DNA from 3 places in the Qipengyuania sp. RANM35 genome. Region 1 is predicted to be linked to each of the others. Evidence: predicted binding sites of a transcription regulator. Region 1 holds the regulator's gene; each other region holds the start of a gene.
What was found. Region 1 encodes LexA, which represses DNA repair genes until DNA is damaged. Its sites were predicted from a motif close to GTTCCNCNCTTGTTCT; they were not measured.
Positions count from the first base shown of each region.

Region 1 (5,798 bases):
ACGCAAATGGGGCAGGCGCCTGGTCATGCTGTTCGTGACCGGAATGGTCATCGAACTGGCGCTGATGCCGGTTGTGTTGTTCCACTTTCACCGTGCGGGGGTGTACGGCGCATTTGCCAATTTGCTGGCAATTCCCTTGGTGACCTTTGTTTCCATGCCGCTGGTCGCTTTGGCCCTGATGCTCGATGTGGTTGGAGCCGGGGCACCGGTCTGGTGGCTTGCTGGCAAGTCGATCGAGGGCTTGCTTGCCATCGCGCATTTCGTGGCCGACCAGCCAGGGGCCGTGCGGCTTTCGCCCCCGGTTCCCCTGACGGCTATGCTTCTCTTCGTTGCCGGGGCGCTGTGGTTGGCGCTGTGGCACGGTACCAAGAGATTGTGGGGGTTGGTCCCGGTCATGGTTGGAACGCTTTGGATGCTGGTCGCCCCGATGCCCGACGTGCTGGTGACGCGCGACGGGCAGGACCTTGGCATCGTGGAAGCGGGAGAAACGCTGATCGTCCTGCGCGAAAGCAAGGGGGGCTACGCGCGGGACAACCTCATGGAGATCGCCGCAACAAGGAGCGAGCCCATTGCTCTAGCGGACTGGCACAAGGCGAGATGTAGCGATGACTTCTGCATCGTGACGATCGAGCGATCGCGGCGCGATTGGCGATTGCTGATCGCCCGGAGCCGTAACCTGATCGAGGAAAGAGCGCTGGCGACCGCCTGCGCACAAGTCGATATCGTAATCGCGCAGAGATACCTTCCGCGCTCGTGCAAACCGCGATGGGTGCGGATCGATCGGCGCTTTCTCGATCAGGAGGGTGGAACTGCCCTCTACCTTTCTGGCGAACGGATCGAAACGGTCGCCCAAGCAGAAGGCGGGCATGGCTGGTGGTCACCGCACGAGCGAATCTGGAAGAAGGACGGCGCGCCTTTCCCGAAAGAAGAGCGCGCCGCAAGCAGTCCCGCTAAGACATTTGCCGGACACTGAGCTTCTTTCGAGCGCAGTGTCGTCTCCGGTCAATGGTAGCGTCGTAGCAGACCTGCGAGTTTGCCCTGAACCTTGACCCGATGCGGTTCGTAGATCTGCGGCTCGTAGGCCCCATTCGCCGGATCGAGCCGAACACGACCCGCCTCACGGCGCAGGTACTTGAGCGTCGCCTCCTCGTTGTCGACAAGGGCCACGACGATCTCTCCGTCACGAGCACTGTCCGTGCGGCGGACGAGGGCGAAGTCACCGTCGAAAATACCTGCCTCGATCATCGAGTCACCGGACACCTCGAGCGCATAGTGTTCACCCGGACCGAGCAGTGCAGCTGGGACAGGCATGCTCGACTGACCTTCGATGGCCTCGATCGGCGCGCCCGCGGCAATGCGGCCGTGGAGCGGGACCTCGATGATGTCGTTGGCCGGAGCTGGGGCCGGAGCGCGAGGTGCGGCAGCAGCGATGACCGCGTCATTTGCAGCCCGCGGCCGTGACGCGCTGGTTACGGCGTCTTCCGGAAGCTTCACGACTTCCAGCGCACGAGCCCGGTTGGGCAGGCGCCGGATGAACCCGCGTTCCTCAAGCGCGGAGATCAGGCGGTGGACGCCGGACTTGCTCTTGAGGTCGAGCGCCTCCTTCATTTCTTCGAAGCTGGGCGAAATTCCCGTCTCCTCCAGCTTCTGCTGGATGAAGCGGATCAACTCGTGCTGCTTGGCGGTCAGCATGACTGCGAAACTCCCGTGTCGCCTGTTCACAACCGTGTGAACGAATGTGGAACAATTAGGCAACCCGAATCGCCAAGTCAAGCAATTCAGCCATTTTCGAGCTATCGGGTGTGGAACAAGTGTTCGTGGTACGTCCCGCTAGCCGCAAAGCAGTGCGCGCGTTGCAGATGCGACGTCGCCCTGTCGCATCAGGCTCTCGCCGACGAGAAAGCTGCGCACCCCGGCACTAGCGAGCCGAACACAATCGGCATGCGTTGCGATACCGCTTTCCCCTACCAGCAAGGTGCCCTCTGGCGCCAGGGGAGCCAGACTTTCGGTAGTCGCGAGGTCGGTGACGAACGTCCGCAGATCGCGATTATTGACTCCGATAAGGCGCGATTCGAGCGCTGACGCTCGCTCCATTTCGGATTCGTCGTGAACCTCGACAAGCACGTCCATGCCATGTTCAATCGCGGCCGCTTCGATTTCACGCATTTCCGCATCCTCGAGGGCTGCGACAATGATTAGGATTGCGTCCGCTCCGATTGCACGCGCTTCGGTGACTTGCCACGGGTCGACCATGAAATCCTTGCGCAGGACGGGAAGGTCGCAAGCAGCGCGGGCCGCGACTAGATAATCCTCGTGCCCCTGGAAGTACGGCGCGTCGGTAAGGACGGAGAGGCATGCCGCACCACCCGCGGCATAGTCGCGTGCGTGCTGGGCGGGATGGAAGTCTTCCCGGATCAATCCCTTGGACGGCGAAGCTTTCTTCACTTCTGCGATCAGTCCGAAGCCTTCTGCCTGCGCTTTCTCAAGTGACGCCCTGAAACCGCGAGGTGCGGATTGCTCGCTGGCCAATGCCGCAAGTTCGGCAAGTGAACGCATCGCCTTGCGCGCTGCAACTTCCTCGCGCTTGGTGGCGCAGATTTCGAGGAGCTTGTTCATCGGGCCATCTCGATCCAGCGCGAGAGAAGGGACTTCGTCGCTCCCGAATCCAATGCTTCGGCCGCCAGCTCAGCACCCTCGGCCCAGTCGTCAGTACGCCCGGCGACCATCAGCGCGGCGGCGGAATTGAACTTCACCGTCTCGCGATAGGCGCTTTGTTCGCCGTCGAGCAGCGCGGCCAGTGCCTTCGCATTATGTGCCGGATCCCCGCCACGGATCGCCTCGAGCGGAGCGTGATCCAATCCCGCCATGGTCGCATCGACGCGCTTCATGGCAAATTCGTGCCCGGTTACGTCCGCCATCTCGTTGCCTCCGGCGAGGCTCAGCTCGTCCAGCCCCTCGTCGCCCGAGACGATGAAGGTTCGCTCCGTGCCAAGGCGTGCGGTCGCATCGCCATAGATCGAGACGTAGCCTGGGCGCGCGATGCCGATCAGCTGGCGCTTGATCCCGACCGGATTCGACAACGGACCCATGAGGTTGAAGATCGTCCGCCGGCCCAGTTGCTTGCGAATTGGCTGGATGCGCACCATCGCCGGGTGGTGGTTGGGTGCGAAGAGGAAGCAGATGCCGAGTTCGGCCAGCGTCTTTTCCGCAGTCCGCCCTGCTGCCGCCATGTCGAGCCCGAGTACTTCGAGCGTGTCGGCCACACCCGAAAGCGAGGAAATCGCCCGGTTTCCATGTCGCGCTACAGGCACGCCGCAGGAAGCAACCACCAAGCCAACGGCGGTCGAGACGTTGAGCGTGTGGTGCCCGTCGCCACCGGTGCCGCATACGTCGATCGCGTTGCCCGGCCCGGCCACGGGGATGTAGCGCGCTCGCAAGGCCCGCGCCGCGCCGGCGATCTCGTCGGCAGTCTCGCTGCGCTCGGTCATGGCGAGGAGGAAGCGGGCGATCTCCTCGTCGCTGGCATCGCCGTCGAGGATCCAGCCGAAGACCTCCTCGGCCTCGCTTTCGGTCATGTGCGGAACGGCAAGCGGCAGGTGCTTCATGCGATTTCGCGCGCCTCGATCCCGCAGAGCGCGAGGAAGTTCGCGAGCAGGGCATGGCCGTGCTCGGTGGCGATGCTCTCGGGGTGAAACTGCACGCCGTGGATCGGCAGTTCCCGGTGGCGGAATCCCATTACGCTGCTGCCGTCGAGTCCGGGCGTCTCGCTGGTTGCATTCACTAGCAGCTCGTCGGGAATGTCCTCGACCACCAGCGAGTGATAACGGGTAGCAGTGAAAGGTGACGGCAGTCCGGCGAAGACGCCGCTGCCGTCATGCGTCACGGGTGACGTCTTGCCATGCATCAGCCCGCCGCGGACCACATTGCCGCCAAAGTGCTGCCCTATGGACTGGTGTCCGAGACATACGCCGAGCAACGGCTTTCCGGCATCGGCGCATGCCGCCACGAGGTCGAGACTGACGCCGGCCTCGTTCGGCGTGCATGGCCCCGGCGAGATCAGGAACCCGGCAGCGCCGCTCGAAATCGCCTGGCCGGCCGAAATGGCGTCATTGCGAACCACCTCCACGCCTGCGCCCAGCTCCATCAGGTAATGGACAAGGTTGAAGGTGAAGCTGTCGTAATTGTCTATGACAAGGATGGTACGGCTGTCGGTCATTCGTGGCGTCAATGGCGGCGCGAGGCCGCTCTATCAAGCAAGATAAGCTGGACCTGACGTCACGCCTGCTTGCCAGCGAACCTGTCGCTCGCCCGCACAAGCCCGTCGGTGATGCCCGGCTCGGTGTAGAGGTGCCCGCCATCGGGCACCATCTGCAGTTCGACCTCGGGCCAGGCCTGCTTGAGGTCCCAAGCCGAGCGGGGCGGGGTGCAGCAGTCGTGTCGGCCCTGGACGATCACGCCGGGAATGTCCGCCAGCTTCCATGCATTATCAAGCAACTGGCCTTCTTCGAGGAAGCAGCCATTGCGAAAATAGTGGTTCTCGATCCGCGCGGTGGCGACGGCATTTTCGCCCTCGGCCATGTGGTCGACCGTGTCTTCCTGCGGGAGCAGGGTGCAGGTCACGCCCTCCCAGCGGTTCCACGCAGCTGCAGCCGCCTTGCGGACCTCGGGATCGGGATCGTCGAGCAGGTCGCGATAGGCTTCGACCAAGTCGTCCTGCTTGTCATCGTCGATATGGGCGACGAAATTGTCCCATTCCTCGGGGTAGAGCTCGCTCGCGCCAAAGGCGCAAAGCCAGTCGAGTTCGATCTGGCGGCCGAGGAAGATGCCGCGCAGGACCAGTTCGCTCACCCGGTCGGGATGGGTCTGGGCATAGGACAGCGCAAGCGTCGAACCCCAGCTGCCGCCGAACACGAGCCATTGTTCATGCCCACACATCTCGCGCAGCTTCTCCATGTCGCTGACGAGATGCCAAGTCGTGTTGTGCTCGAGAGAGGCGAACGGAATCGAGCGGCCACAGCCCCGCTGGTCGAACAGCAAGACGTCGTACAGCGCCGGATCGAACTGCCGCCGCTGACCCGGGCTGCATCCGGCGCCGGGGCCGCCGTGCAAGAAAACCGCGGGCTTGCCACCCGGCGTGCCGACCTTTTCCCAGTAGATCGTGTGGCCGTCACCAACCTCGAGCATGCCGGTCTCGTAAGGCTCGATCTCGGGATAGAGCGTGCGGCGTTCCTGGGTCATTCCGCGTCCTTCCTCTCTACGACGACGATCGGACCGATAGGTGCGCCCGTATCGAGCCGGTCGGTTGCCGGGTTCCACAGCTGAGAAACGGTCCCATCGAGGTAAAGAGCGTTCTTCACCTTGAGCTCGTCACGATAGAACCGTGCGATCTTGCCGAAAGAGACCGGCGCGTTGGAAATAACGAAATGGGCGCGGCCCTGATCGTCGACGCCCACTGCATTGCGCACGAGGCGCGATGGGCCGTCATTGGTAATTTCGGGGTGGAGTTTGCCGTCAATGACCAGCATGGGTCCAGATTGCGTCCCAAAGACAGGTCGGTCCTTGACGTTGGCCAGAAAATCCTCGGTTGTACGGACGCGCCATTCCCCGTTGGTTCCGTAGAACACGCCGTTAGGCTTCATGTGGAAATTGCCTTCGCCGTCGGCGGTATTGAGCTCCTTCAGACGCTCCGAATTCTCGACGAAATAGCCGATCGGCTTGCCCTCGTCGTCGAACATGCCGGCGTTCATGGCGAAGGCGACCTTGTCAGGAGAATGCGTTTTCGCAAACTCGCTCAGGCT
Region 1 covers NZ_CM196433.1:1,162,993-1,168,790, reverse strand. The annotation lists gene RAM60_RS05920 (ComEC/Rec2 family competence protein) at 1-973, shown strand, start outside; gene lexA (transcriptional repressor LexA) at 1,003-1,692, opposite strand; gene trpC (indole-3-glycerol phosphate synthase TrpC) at 1,831-2,616, opposite strand; gene trpD (anthranilate phosphoribosyltransferase) at 2,613-3,605, opposite strand; gene RAM60_RS05900 (anthranilate synthase component II) at 3,602-4,216, opposite strand; gene pip (prolyl aminopeptidase) at 4,276-5,238, opposite strand; gene RAM60_RS05890 (phosphodiester glycosidase family protein) at 5,235-5,798, opposite strand, start outside.

Region 2 (5,798 bases), 310 kb from region 1:
TCTGGGGAAGCGGGACGCACCGGAGCCGCATCGACCAGCCTGCGGATGGCCTCCACAAGGTCGTCGATATAGGTGAAGTCGCGCATCATCTCGCCGTGATTGTACACGTCGATCGGCTCACCCTGAAGCATCGCCCTGGTGAACTTGAAGAGCGCCATGTCGGGGCGTCCCCACGGGCCATAGACGGTGAAGAATCGGAACATCGTCACCGGCAGGTCGAACAGGTGCGCATAGCTGTGCGCCATCGACTCGGTCGCCTTCTTCGTGGCGGCGTAGAAAGACATCTGGTGATCGGTCCGCATCGTCTCGCGATAAGGCATCTCTGTATTCGCACCGTATGCCGAGGACGTGGAGGCGAGCAGCATGTGCTGCGGCGGATACGCGCGTGCAGCCTCGAGCAGTTCGAACGTGCCGACCAGATTGCTCTCGAGGTAGCTGCGCGGATTATCGATCGAATAGCGGACGCCCGCCTGCGCGGCGAGGTGGATGACGACATCGGGCCGGTGCTCTTCGAACAGGTCCAGCAGCAGGCCTGGCGTCTCGATCGCCTCGTTGATCGCCGCGAACTTCTGGTTCTGCAACAGGCCCGCCTGGCGACGGTGCTTCAGCTCAGGGTCGTAGTAATCGGACAGCGAATCCACGCCAACAACGCGAAATCCGTCGGCCAGCAGTCGGCGACAGGTGTGGTAGCCGATAAAGCCCGCCGAGCCGGTGACCAGCGCGGTGCGCGGTTCGCTCATCAGTCGGCGCCGAACAGGTCGCGCGTGAAAACCTTGTCGCGAACGTCTTCCAGTTCGGGATCGAGACGATTTGCGACGATGACGTCGACCTCGACCTTGAATTTCGCGAGGTCGCGCTCGACCCGGCTGCCGAAGAAGTGATCTTCCTGCATCACGGGTTCGTACACGATCACTTCGATACCCTTGGCCTTCACGCGCTTCATGATGCCCTGAATCGAGGACTGGCGGAAATTGTCCGAACCGGCCTTCATCACCAGGCGGAAGACGCCGACCTTGCGTGGATGCATGGCGATGATCTGGTCCGCGAGGTAATCCTTGCGGGTCTGGTTCGCATCGACGATCGCGCGGATCAGGTTCTGCGGCACCTCGGAATAATTGGCCAGCAGCTGCTTGGTGTCCTTGGGCAGGCAGTAACCGCCGTAACCGAAGGAAGGGTTGTTGTAGTGACTGCCGATCCGCGGATCGAGGCCGACGCCTTCGATGATCTGGCGCGTATCGAGACCGCGCGAGAGCGCATAGCTGTCGAGTTCGTTGAAGAAGGCAACGCGCATGGCGAGGTAGGTATTGGCGAACAGCTTGATTGCCTCTGCCTCGTCGGCATCGGTCAGCAGGACCGTCACGTCATCATCGAGCGCGGGCTGCAGCAACAGGTCGGCAAACCGCTGTGCACGCTCAGACCTCTCGCCGACGATGATGCGCGAGGGGTGCAGGTTATCGTAGAGCGCCTTGCCCTCGCGAAGGAATTCGGGGCTGAAGATCACACGGTCGGTCCAGAACTTCTCGCGTGCGTGGCGAACGTAGCCGACCGGGACGGTAGACTTGACGACGATCACGGTAGTGTCGTTAGCGGCGAGAACACCCTCGATGACGCTGTCGACAGCCGATGTGTCGAAGAAGTTGCTCTCGACATCGTAGTTGGTCGGCACGGCGACTACGGCAAATTCCGCACCCGAAATCGCATCGGCAAAATCGGTCGTGAAGCGCAGGTCGAGATCGTCGCGGAGCAGGTATTCCTCGACGAGCGCATCCTGGATCGGCGAGCGCCTTTCAGCCAGCATGGCAACGCGATCTTCCGAAATGTCGCAACCGACGACTTCGTTATGCTGCGACAACATTATCGCATTGGACAGCCCGACATAGCCGAGCCCGAAAACTGCAATCTTCATCCGGATTTCCGTGCCGTCAATTGGTGCGCCCCGAAGCGCGGATTGCGCGCCTTGTGTGACCGTGCGAGGCGATTTGCAAGACCGTGCCAGGCCGCCCCCTTACCAACCGAAATAGGGCCCGCCTCTCTCACGTGCACGCTGCCACGCGGGCCGCGAATGAATCGCATCGACAAAGGCCGCCGACTTCGGTGCCCTTTCTCCCAAACCCTGCATCACCGCAATCTCGGCTGGGAAGCTCATCAGGATATCGGCGGCAGTCCAGTCGTTGCCGACGAAATGCAGCGAGTCATTCAAGCCAGCCTCCATGAAGTCGACATGGGCGGCGAACTGCTCCTGGATGCGCGGCATGATCGGCGCCGCAGCTTCCCCCAGCCGACCGGCCATGATGTTGAGCATGACCGGCACGAAGAAGCTGCTCTCGCCGAACTGCATCCATTCGAGGTGCCGGACATGGTCCTCCGTATCGACAGCCGGAAGCCAGCCGCCCCCTCCATGACGCTCGCAAAGGTACTGGATGATCGCCCCGCTCTCGGCGACACGGAGGCCGTCGTCTTCGATGAGCGGCGATTTGCCGAGTTCGTGCGGACCCTTGAGTTCGGGCGGCGCTAGGTTGGTCACCGCATCGCGCTGGTAATGCACGATCTCGTAATCGGCGCCGAGTTCCTCTAGCAGCCAGAGAATTCGCTGCGACCGGCTGTTGTTGAGGTGGTGGACCCTTATCGTCATCGTGCTCTCCCTGGCGATCGGCCCACAGCGGACGATTCGGGGGTCACACTAGGTGAGGTCCAGCGCTCCTGCCAGCGCCGGAAACGGAAAAGCCGGTGCGGCCATGGGGGCGGCGCACACCGGCTTTCCGTTCATTCGGGAGCACCGGGGGACAGTCCGGCTGAGGCTCCGGTCCGGGGGAGGAGGACCGGGGCGCTCCCGCTTGAGGGGAATCAGTCCTCGTCCGCGTCCGGACCGGTCATCATCTCCTCGGCCACCTCGTCGGTGCGGCCGCGGATCGCGGCTTCCAACTTGGCGCACATCTCTGGATTTTCCTTCAGGAAGGTCTTGGCGTTCTCACGGCCCTGGCCGATGCGGACGCTGTCGTAGCTGAACCAGCTACCCGACTTCTCGACCACTCCGGCCTTCACCCCGAGGTCGAGGATCTCGCCGATCTTCGAAATGCCTTCACCGTACATGATGTCGAATTCGACCTGCTTGAACGGCGGAGCGACCTTGTTCTTCACGACCTTCACGCGGGTGGTGTTGCCGATGATATCGTCACGATCCTTGATCTGGCCGGTGCGACGGATGTCGAGGCGGACCGAGGCGTAGAACTTGAGCGCGTTACCGCCAGTTGTCGTCTCGGGATTGCCGTACATCACGCCGATCTTCATGCGCAGCTGGTTGATGAAGATCACCATGCACTTGGAACGGTTGATCGAGCCGGTCAGCTTGCGCAGCGACTGCGACATGAGGCGAGCCTGAAGGCCGACGTGGCTGTCGCCCATCTCGCCTTCGATTTCCGCACGCGGCACCAGCGCGGCGACCGAGTCGACCACCAGAACGTCGATCGCATTCGAACGCACCAGCGTATCGGTGATCTCGAGCGCCTGCTCGCCCGTGTCGGGCTGCGACACGATCAGTTCGTCGATGTCGACGCCGAGCTTCTTGGCGTAGACCGGGTCGAGCGCATGTTCAGCGTCGACGAAGGCAGCAGTGCCGCCATTCTTCTGCGCTTCGGCGATGACGTGCAGCGCCAGCGTGGTCTTGCCCGAGCTTTCGGGGCCGTAGACCTCGATCACGCGACCCTTGGGCAGGCCGCCCACGCCGAGCGCGATATCGAGTCCCAGCGAACCGGTGGAGATGACCTCCACATTCATCGCTTCCTTCTGGCCCAGCTTCATCGCCGAACCCTTGCCGAACGCGCGATCGATTTGCGCGAGGGCGGCATCGAGTGCCTTCTGACGGTCTGCGTCCACTTGCTTTCCTTCTACGAGCTTCAGATTGGCCGCCATGACATCACCCCTTTCGCAATTCCAGAGCCGCGATCGACTCTTCAACTGCCAAGCGGTGTACCGTGTTTGTTCCACAAGAACAAGAGTGGAACGAAATTTTTTCCAACAAGCCTAGAGCTTAGTCGGAACCGGTCTCGCGCAGGCGAAAATCATAGGTGCGGCGCGAGTTGGCGGGGACCTTCACTTCGACGATGCGAAAACCGTCCTTGACCCGGCTGCCCTTCATCCCCTGCACTTCGACATCTGCGGCCCAACCGAGCTTGAGGCGCATGGTGATGGGCTCGTCGTTCGCATTGGCGACGGTCGCGCGCATGGGGTAGGACTTGCGGCCTTCCTTCCATTCGCCGACGGCGCCGCAGGAAACTTGCACCTGACTGCTCTCAGGCAGATCCAATTCGACCTCTTGGGACAAAGCATAGTCGCGCAGGCGCGTCTCGGCGACGAGAAGGTCGCCCATTTCGGTCGGCTCGTAGATCGTCATGCCGCCCATCGGCAGCGACTGGCCAAGCCCGTCCTTCTTCTCGTTCAGCGCAAGCAGCTGCATGGCAGCCGGGTGGAACCCGTCGTTCCCGCCCCGGTCGCAATCGGTGATGTAGAGGAATTTCCCCTTCACGCCTTTCCGGTCGAGGAAGGCGACCTGCTTCTGGCCCTTGGCCGATACATCGACGCGTTCCGGAACACGGTAAAGCTTGAGGTCGCCCAGCACCTCTTCCGCCGCGACCACCGACACCGGCGAAGGGCTCTCGAGTGCCTTTTGCATAATGCGCGCACCGGTGACGACAATTTCGGCAGAATCCGCATAGGCCACGGCTGCCGGAGGGGGCGGTGGCGGTGGCGGAGGCGGGAAGCCGTAGATCGGGGAGCCGGCAGCCGTGCTTCCGAAAGGATAACATGTCAGGCTCAAGGCCCGTGCCTGCGGCGGATCGGCCAGCGCCTGGAAATCGCTCCCGATGTTCAGCTTCCCGGCAACGGCCATGAGTTCGGCATTGTCGAAGCTCTGGTCGTTATCGTTGAGCAGCGTGAGCCACGACAGGAGATCGACCTTGAGTTTGCCCTCGCCCATCCCTTCACGCAGCCGCGCAACGTAATTGGCCTCCCAGTCGAAGCCCCACGAAATATAGGTCAGGGTCACCTGGTACGTTCCGCCCGCGGGACTGCGGGTGTCGATGGTGAAGACCGGCTGTGCCGAAAGCCCCACCGGAACGCGGTTGAAGGTGAGGCTCTCCGGCAATCCTGAACAACGGACTGCCTCGAACCCCTGCGCGGTCTGGAGAACCAGCCCCCCGTCCGCGCGGGTGCGCACGATCGCATCTTCCGACTGCGCCTTGCCCGTCGCGGGATTGGTGCGCGTAATGGTGACGCGGTTGCCAAGCGTGCCGTCGACCAAAGCAGCGGGGCTAAGGAGATCCGCATTGCGGTTCTTCTCGATCGTTCCGCCGGGGAGGCCCGTCACGATGGCGCTAACCGCCACCATTCCTTCCGATACACCGGTGAAACGGATCGTCGATTCGCCTGCCGGCAGCGTCACCGTCCGCACTTCGCTGATCATGGCGAAGCCTTGCGGCCAGTCGCGGTCCATCTCCTCGCCCTCGCCCCTGTCGGGATTGCGGTAGACGGTGACCGAAAGCTTTTCCGGCGCCGAAGCGTCGACGGCCTCACGTGCCTCGACGGGCCATGCCAAGGCCAGCGCCAGAAAACTCAAGAGGATGCGCATCGCAGCGACCCGCCGATCAGTAACGGGTCTCGAAGACTACGGTAACCTCGCGCTTGCTGTTGGCTGCGACCGGGATGGTCCACTTGCGCATGTCGGCGTTGACCTGCCGCCCCGTCACATCCTCAGAGACGACGCGATAGTCGCGCGTCCACCAGCCCTGGTCGAGACCCTGCTG
Region 2 covers NZ_CM196433.1:1,470,854-1,476,651, forward strand. The annotation lists gene RAM60_RS07350 (NAD-dependent epimerase/dehydratase family protein) at 1-740, opposite strand, end outside; gene RAM60_RS07355 (nucleotide sugar dehydrogenase) at 740-1,906, opposite strand; gene RAM60_RS07360 (glutathione S-transferase family protein) at 2,006-2,632, opposite strand; gene recA (recombinase RecA) at 2,845-3,909, opposite strand; gene RAM60_RS07370 (DUF4139 domain-containing protein) at 4,028-5,623, opposite strand; gene RAM60_RS07375 (DUF4139 domain-containing protein) at 5,640-5,798, opposite strand, start outside.
Region 2: a site for LexA is predicted at 3,986-4,001, ahead of recA (recombinase RecA). Genes of this name have one in related genera too.

Region 3 (5,798 bases), 1.2 Mb from region 1:
GCGCTCGTCCTGGCGTTCGGCATCGTCACCGGATTTGCCATCGTGATGGTGGATGCGCCCGCAGTGCGGGACCCGGTCTTCCTCGGTATCCTGATCGCCACGCTCACCGTTTCGCTCCTCCTGCCGCACCGGATCTGGGCGGCCGAGGCGCACAACTTCCTGATCGCCCGGCAATCCGAAAAGCGACTGGCAGACCTCGAGGAAACCAATCGCGCGCTCGAAGACCTGTCGCGCAAGGACCCGCTCACGGGCCTCGCCAATCGCCGCCATGCGACCGAGGTCTTCAACCGCCACTATGACGCGGCACCCGCCACTGGCGAAGCGCGGGTGGCCGTGATGATGGTCGACATCGACCACTTCAAGGCCTTCAACGACCACTGGGGCCACCAGCTCGGCGACGAGTGCCTGCAATCGGTGGCCGAAGAGCTGCGCCACTGCGCGGCACGCAATGGCGGTCTCGCCGCGCGCTTCGGTGGCGAGGAATTCGTGCTCATCCTGAGGGCCGACAACGCTGCCCATGCCTTCAAGCTGGCGGACGACCTGCGCACCGCGGTCGAGCGGATCGAGATTCCGCACGAGGAAACCAATGGCACGGCGACACTGACGACCAGTATCGGCGTCGCCATGCACAACGGAACCGGCAAGCCCGAACTTTCCCCGCTGCTCGGAGCCGCCGACGCGGCGCTTTATGCGGCGAAGGCAGGCGGCAGGAACCGGTGCGAGATGGCGGCCTGATTGGACGTTCGGGACGAGACGTTCTCATCCTGCGCCCCCCTGCGAAACGCTCCTCGGCTCCGGTCATTGGTTAGGCAGAAGGAGATTTTGCATGACCGATATTTCGCAGATCAAGGAACACATGGAAGTCATCGGCGCTGACGGCGTCCACGTCGGCACCGTCGACGGCGTCGAAGGTGACCGGATCAAGCTGACCAAGAAGGATTCGGGTGCCCAGATCGAACAGGCCGAGGGCAGCCACGAAGGCCACCACCACTACATTTCGACCGGGCTGGTCGCGGGCATCGAAGGTGACAAGGTCCGTCTCAGCGCGACCGGCGCCAACGCGGTGAACTTCGAAGAAGAAGAGGGCGGCCAGCAGGGCTGAGCGACCTTCCGGTCAAAGAAAAACCCCGGCCCGCATTCCGCGGCGCCGGGGTTTTCTGTGCGTGACCGTCTGCCGGTCCTACTGGCAGGCGAGGCATTCCTCGTAATCGGTCTGCTCGCCGGCGCTGGCGGACAGTTCGATCTTGGCTGCGTCGGCGGTGTTGTCCGCCTCCACGCCGCCCGCGAAGCCGGCGCGCTGCACGCTCTTGGAGCGCAGGTAGTAGAGCGACTTGATGCCCTTCTCCCATGCCTGGAAGTGCAGCATCATCAGGTCCCACTTGTCGACGTCGGCAGGGATGAACAGGTTCAGCGACTGGGCCTGGTCGATATAGGGCGCGCGGTCGGCGGCGAATTCGAGCAGCCAGCGCTGGTCGATCTCGAAGCTGGTCTTGAACGCGGCCTTTTCTTCCGGCGTCAGGAAATCGAGGTGCTGGACCGAGCCGCCCTTCTCGAGGATCGAATTCCACACCGCGGTCGAGTTCTTCGACTTCTTGTCGAGGATCTTCTCGAGGTACGGGTTCTTCACGATGAAGCTGCCCGACAGCGTCTTGTGGGTGTAGATATTGGCCGGGATCGGCTCGATGCACGCGCTGGTGCCGCCGCAGATGATGCTGATCGACGCGGTCGGCGCGATCGCCATCTTGCAGCTGAAGCGTTCCATCGCGCCGGTTTCCTCGGCATCGGGACAGGCACCGCGTTCCTGCGCAAGCACGAGCGAAGCTTCTTCGGCCTTGCCGCTGATGTGCTTGAACATCTTGAGGTTCCAGACCTTCGCCATCGGGCTTTCGAAACCGATGCCCTTCTGCTGGAGGAAGGAGTGGAAGCCCATCACGCCCATGCCGACGCTGCGCTCGCGCATCGCCGAATAGCGGGCGCGGGCCATCTCTTCGGGGGCGTTGTCGATGTAGTTCTGCAGCACGTTGTCGAGGAAGCGCATGACGTCCTCGATGAAGCGCTTGTCGTCCTTCCACTCGTCCCACTTTTCGAGGTTGAGCGAGGACAGGCAGCACACCGCCGTGCGGTCGTTGCCGAGGTGGTCGATGCCGGTCGGCAGAGTGATTTCGGCGCACAGGTTCGAGGTCGAGACCTTGAGGCCGAGTTCGCGGTGATGCTTGGGCATCATGCGATTCACCGTGTCGGAGAACACGATGTAGGGTTCACCCGTGGCAAGGCGGGTTTCGACCAGCTTCTGGAACAACGAACGAGCATCGACCGTCTTGCGGACCGAGCCATCCTTGGGGCTGACAAGATCGAATTCCTCACCCGCACGCACCGCTTCCATGAATGCGTCGGTGACGAGCACGCCGTGGTGCAGGTTGAGCGCCTTGCGGTTGAAATCGCCCGAAGGTTTGCGGATTTCGAGGAACTCCTCGATCTCGGGGTGCGAGACGTCGATGTAGCAGGCGGCCGAACCGCGGCGGAGCGAGCCCTGCGAGATTGCCAGGGTCAGGCTGTCCATCACGCGGACGAAGGGGATGATGCCGCTGGTCTTGCCGTTGAGGCCGACCGGCTCGCCGATCCCGCGGACATTGCCCCAATAGGTGCCGATGCCGCCGCCCTTGGAAGCGAGCCAGACGTTCTCGTTCCAGGTGTTGACGATGCCGTCGAGGCTGTCGCTGACCGAATTGAGGTAGCAGCTGATCGGCAGGCCGCGCGTCGTGCCGCCGTTCGACAGGACGGGGGTCGCGGGCATGAACCACAGGTTCGAGATGTAGTCGTAGAGGCGCTGAGCGTGATCCTGGTCGTCGGCAAAAGCGTCGGCGACGCGGGCGAACAGGTCCTGGAAATTCTCGCCCGGCAACAGGTAACGGTCGATCAGCGTTTCCTTGCCGAAATCGGTCAGGTTCTCGTCACGCGCGGTGTCGGTGACGACGTTGAACCGGCGGTCGAGAATCTTCTTGCTGTCGTCCTTGACCTCGGCCTTGGCAACAGCCGCCATCGCACCGGCCAGCGCCTCGCCGGCGGCTGCGGTGACCAGATCGTCACTACCCTTGTCGCTCTTTTCCATCGTTACCGCCGTTTCGGGCGCCTTCTTGTTGCTGGTGGTTTCGTTCGTATCGGCGGCGGTGTCGGTATCCAGATCGAGTGCCATCGCCATATCGTCCCCAGTCTTGAAATCCATCGTGTGCCCGCCCCTGTCAGTCCGGTCGTTTGCCCCGCGAAACCTGCCCTCTTGCCGGGTCAATGTTCCGCTTGTGTTCGAGTCGGCGAGCCAAGTTTCCCGCCTAGCATTTTCTGTCTGGTCCGGGGCGAAAACTTATCCCCCGTCTGCCCACAGGCCAGCGCGCAAGGAGCCTGCTCCCCATATGGGGAGGATTGGCTCATCCGCTAGGTCTTGTGGGTACCCCCGGTATCCCGACCACTAGATACTGAATCAGCCGGGACTCGCGCGCAAGAGGGTTGATGAAGTTTTAATCGTCCGGACGGGCCCGCAATGGGGGTGTCGTGCAATGCTGCAACGCCGCGACGCGTGGACAAAGCTGGACTTTGCGGGCGCGCAAGCCCGAAAATGAATCCGTGAAAAAAATTATGCGGGCAAAAATGATGCTGTCGGCTTGTGAATCCTTCGAATCCCGGAGCGCAATTTTCGAATCCGCGATGCACGAAAAGAGCCCCGCGTGACGGCGGGGCTCATGAATGTCTGCAAGCTATCCCGGCGCGGGGCGGCATCCCCGCAGAAAGACCCCGCCCCGACGCCGAGACGGCTCCTGGCCCCCGTCGGGCTCAGGAGACCGGGCGAGGCGCCAGGGTCAGAGCGAGCACTGCTCGCTCCCGGGGGGACCTGGCGATCCGCGCCGCTTCGTCACGGGCGAGCTTCCTGGTGAGACGGGCCATTTGCGCATCGCTCGATGCGACGAGGATGTTGGCCTGGATGACCTGGTCGTCGCTGCTGCCTACCGGCATCGGGTCGAGGCTCGTCAGCCCGGACACCGCGCGACGGGCCGCGCGGTCGAGCTGCGAATTGCCCGAGGAACGGTACATCGCGATATTCGTCGGACGCCCGTCGCCCCCCGCCTGGAAGCGCACCTGGACGATGCCCTTGGCATCCCACCTCGGATCGATGCGGGTCGCGGCAAGGCGCGCCTCGAGATCCTGCGAAACCTCCTCCACGAAGGTCGTGTCCGATCGCGGGGAGACGACGATCTCCTGCGAGGCGATCGGTACGGCAAGCACCGAACCGGTGACGGCAAGGGAAATGGCGAAAACGGCAATCTTGTTCATGGGATCATCCTTTCAACGAAAGAGATGATCGGCCGCAGAGAGTATCACGCAGTGTGCGACTGATGATTATGATCAGGCGATGACGGTCTATGGTCGATCCGCGCCCGGCGGCGTCTGCGGTCCCTACCGGACCGCGGCAATCTACGCCCTTTCCGGATGTTGTCAAAAAACGCCGAAATCTGTGTCGCGTCCTTCCAAAGTCGTAACTTGGTTGCGCGCGATTGTTCGATCGGATCATCCCGTCGTGCAAATGAACGACCCGGGAGTGCGATTGTAAGACCCTGCTGAAACCGACTCGCATCCCGGCCTCCAGCCACTTTTGGCCAGAACCTTGCGCGTGCCTGCAGCCGGTCGAGTGAAGTCGCGCGCCGGTCGAACCCGGCACGGCCGGATCGCCTAGCCTGCCGCTTCGAGCGCATCCATCCGGCGGCGGATCGCTCCCCCGAACAGAAACACGAGGATCGCCCCGCTGGCCGAAATGCCAGCCTGGAGGAACCAGAATGCGGTGTCGCCCAGCGGCTCATAGAAGCGCGCGATGTAGCCTGCCCCCACACCTACGACGAACAGGGTGAGGTAGGCGCCCGCCATCATCAGCGCGTTGATCTTCTTGGGCGCCCTGCGCGACACTAGCGCGAGTGCGGTCGGCCACATGTACATGAAGGCAATGCCCGAAAGGAAAAAGGTCACCAGCGGGAAAAGGATCGACACCTTGCCCTCGGGCGCGCTCATGCTGCCGAGCGCGAGGAAGAGAGAGGATGTCGCCATGATGAGCGCACCGGTGGCAATCTTGGTCAGATCGCCCGGTTCGCCCCCGCGCCTGCCCTGCCAGGCCCAGATGGACAGCAGCAGGGGCAGGGCGATGACCGAGGCAAGGCTGTCCTCCGATGCGAACCAGGGGGCGGGCACCGAGAACGCGCCGAAGGTCAGGTCGACCCGCTCGTTCACCCACAGCATCCCGACGTTCCACAGCTGCTCGAAGGCGAAGCTCTGGCACATGGTGATCAGGAGGACGAGCACGACCAGCCCGATCATCTTCCACTCGTTGGTGGTCAGCGGCGGCAGGGCCTCACCCTCGGGCGCGACCTCGCGGTCCTCGGCGAAATACTTCAGCCCGGCGAAGTAGACGACTGCCGCGACAAGCATGAAGAGGCCCGCCGCGCCGAAGCCGAAATGCCAGCCATAGATCTGTGCCAGGAGGCCGCAGATCAGCGGTCCGATGGTCGCGCCGACATTGATGCCGGTCGAGAAGATCGCATAGCCCTTGGAGCGCAGCGTCTCCTCGTGCTTCTCGTAGAGGTGGCCGACCTGCGCGGCGATATTGCCCTTCAAGCAGCCCGAGCCGAGCACCAGCAGCAGGAGCGCGAGCAGGAACGACCAGTCGAAGGCCATGGCAAAGTGGCCCAGCGTCATCAGCGCGATGCCGATCATCACGACCCGCTTCGCTCCGAGCCAGCGGTCGGCGAGCAATCCGCCGA
Region 3 covers NZ_CM196433.1:2,814,268-2,820,065, forward strand. The annotation lists gene RAM60_RS14085 (GGDEF domain-containing protein) at 1-735, shown strand, start outside; gene RAM60_RS14090 (DUF2171 domain-containing protein) at 827-1,102, shown strand; gene RAM60_RS14095 (ribonucleoside-diphosphate reductase subunit alpha) at 1,181-3,223, opposite strand; gene RAM60_RS14100 (TonB family protein) at 3,826-4,323, opposite strand; gene RAM60_RS14105 (peptide MFS transporter) at 4,720-5,798, opposite strand, start outside.
Region 3: a site for LexA is predicted at 3,288-3,303, ahead of RAM60_RS14095 (ribonucleoside-diphosphate reductase subunit alpha). Genes of this name have one in related genera too.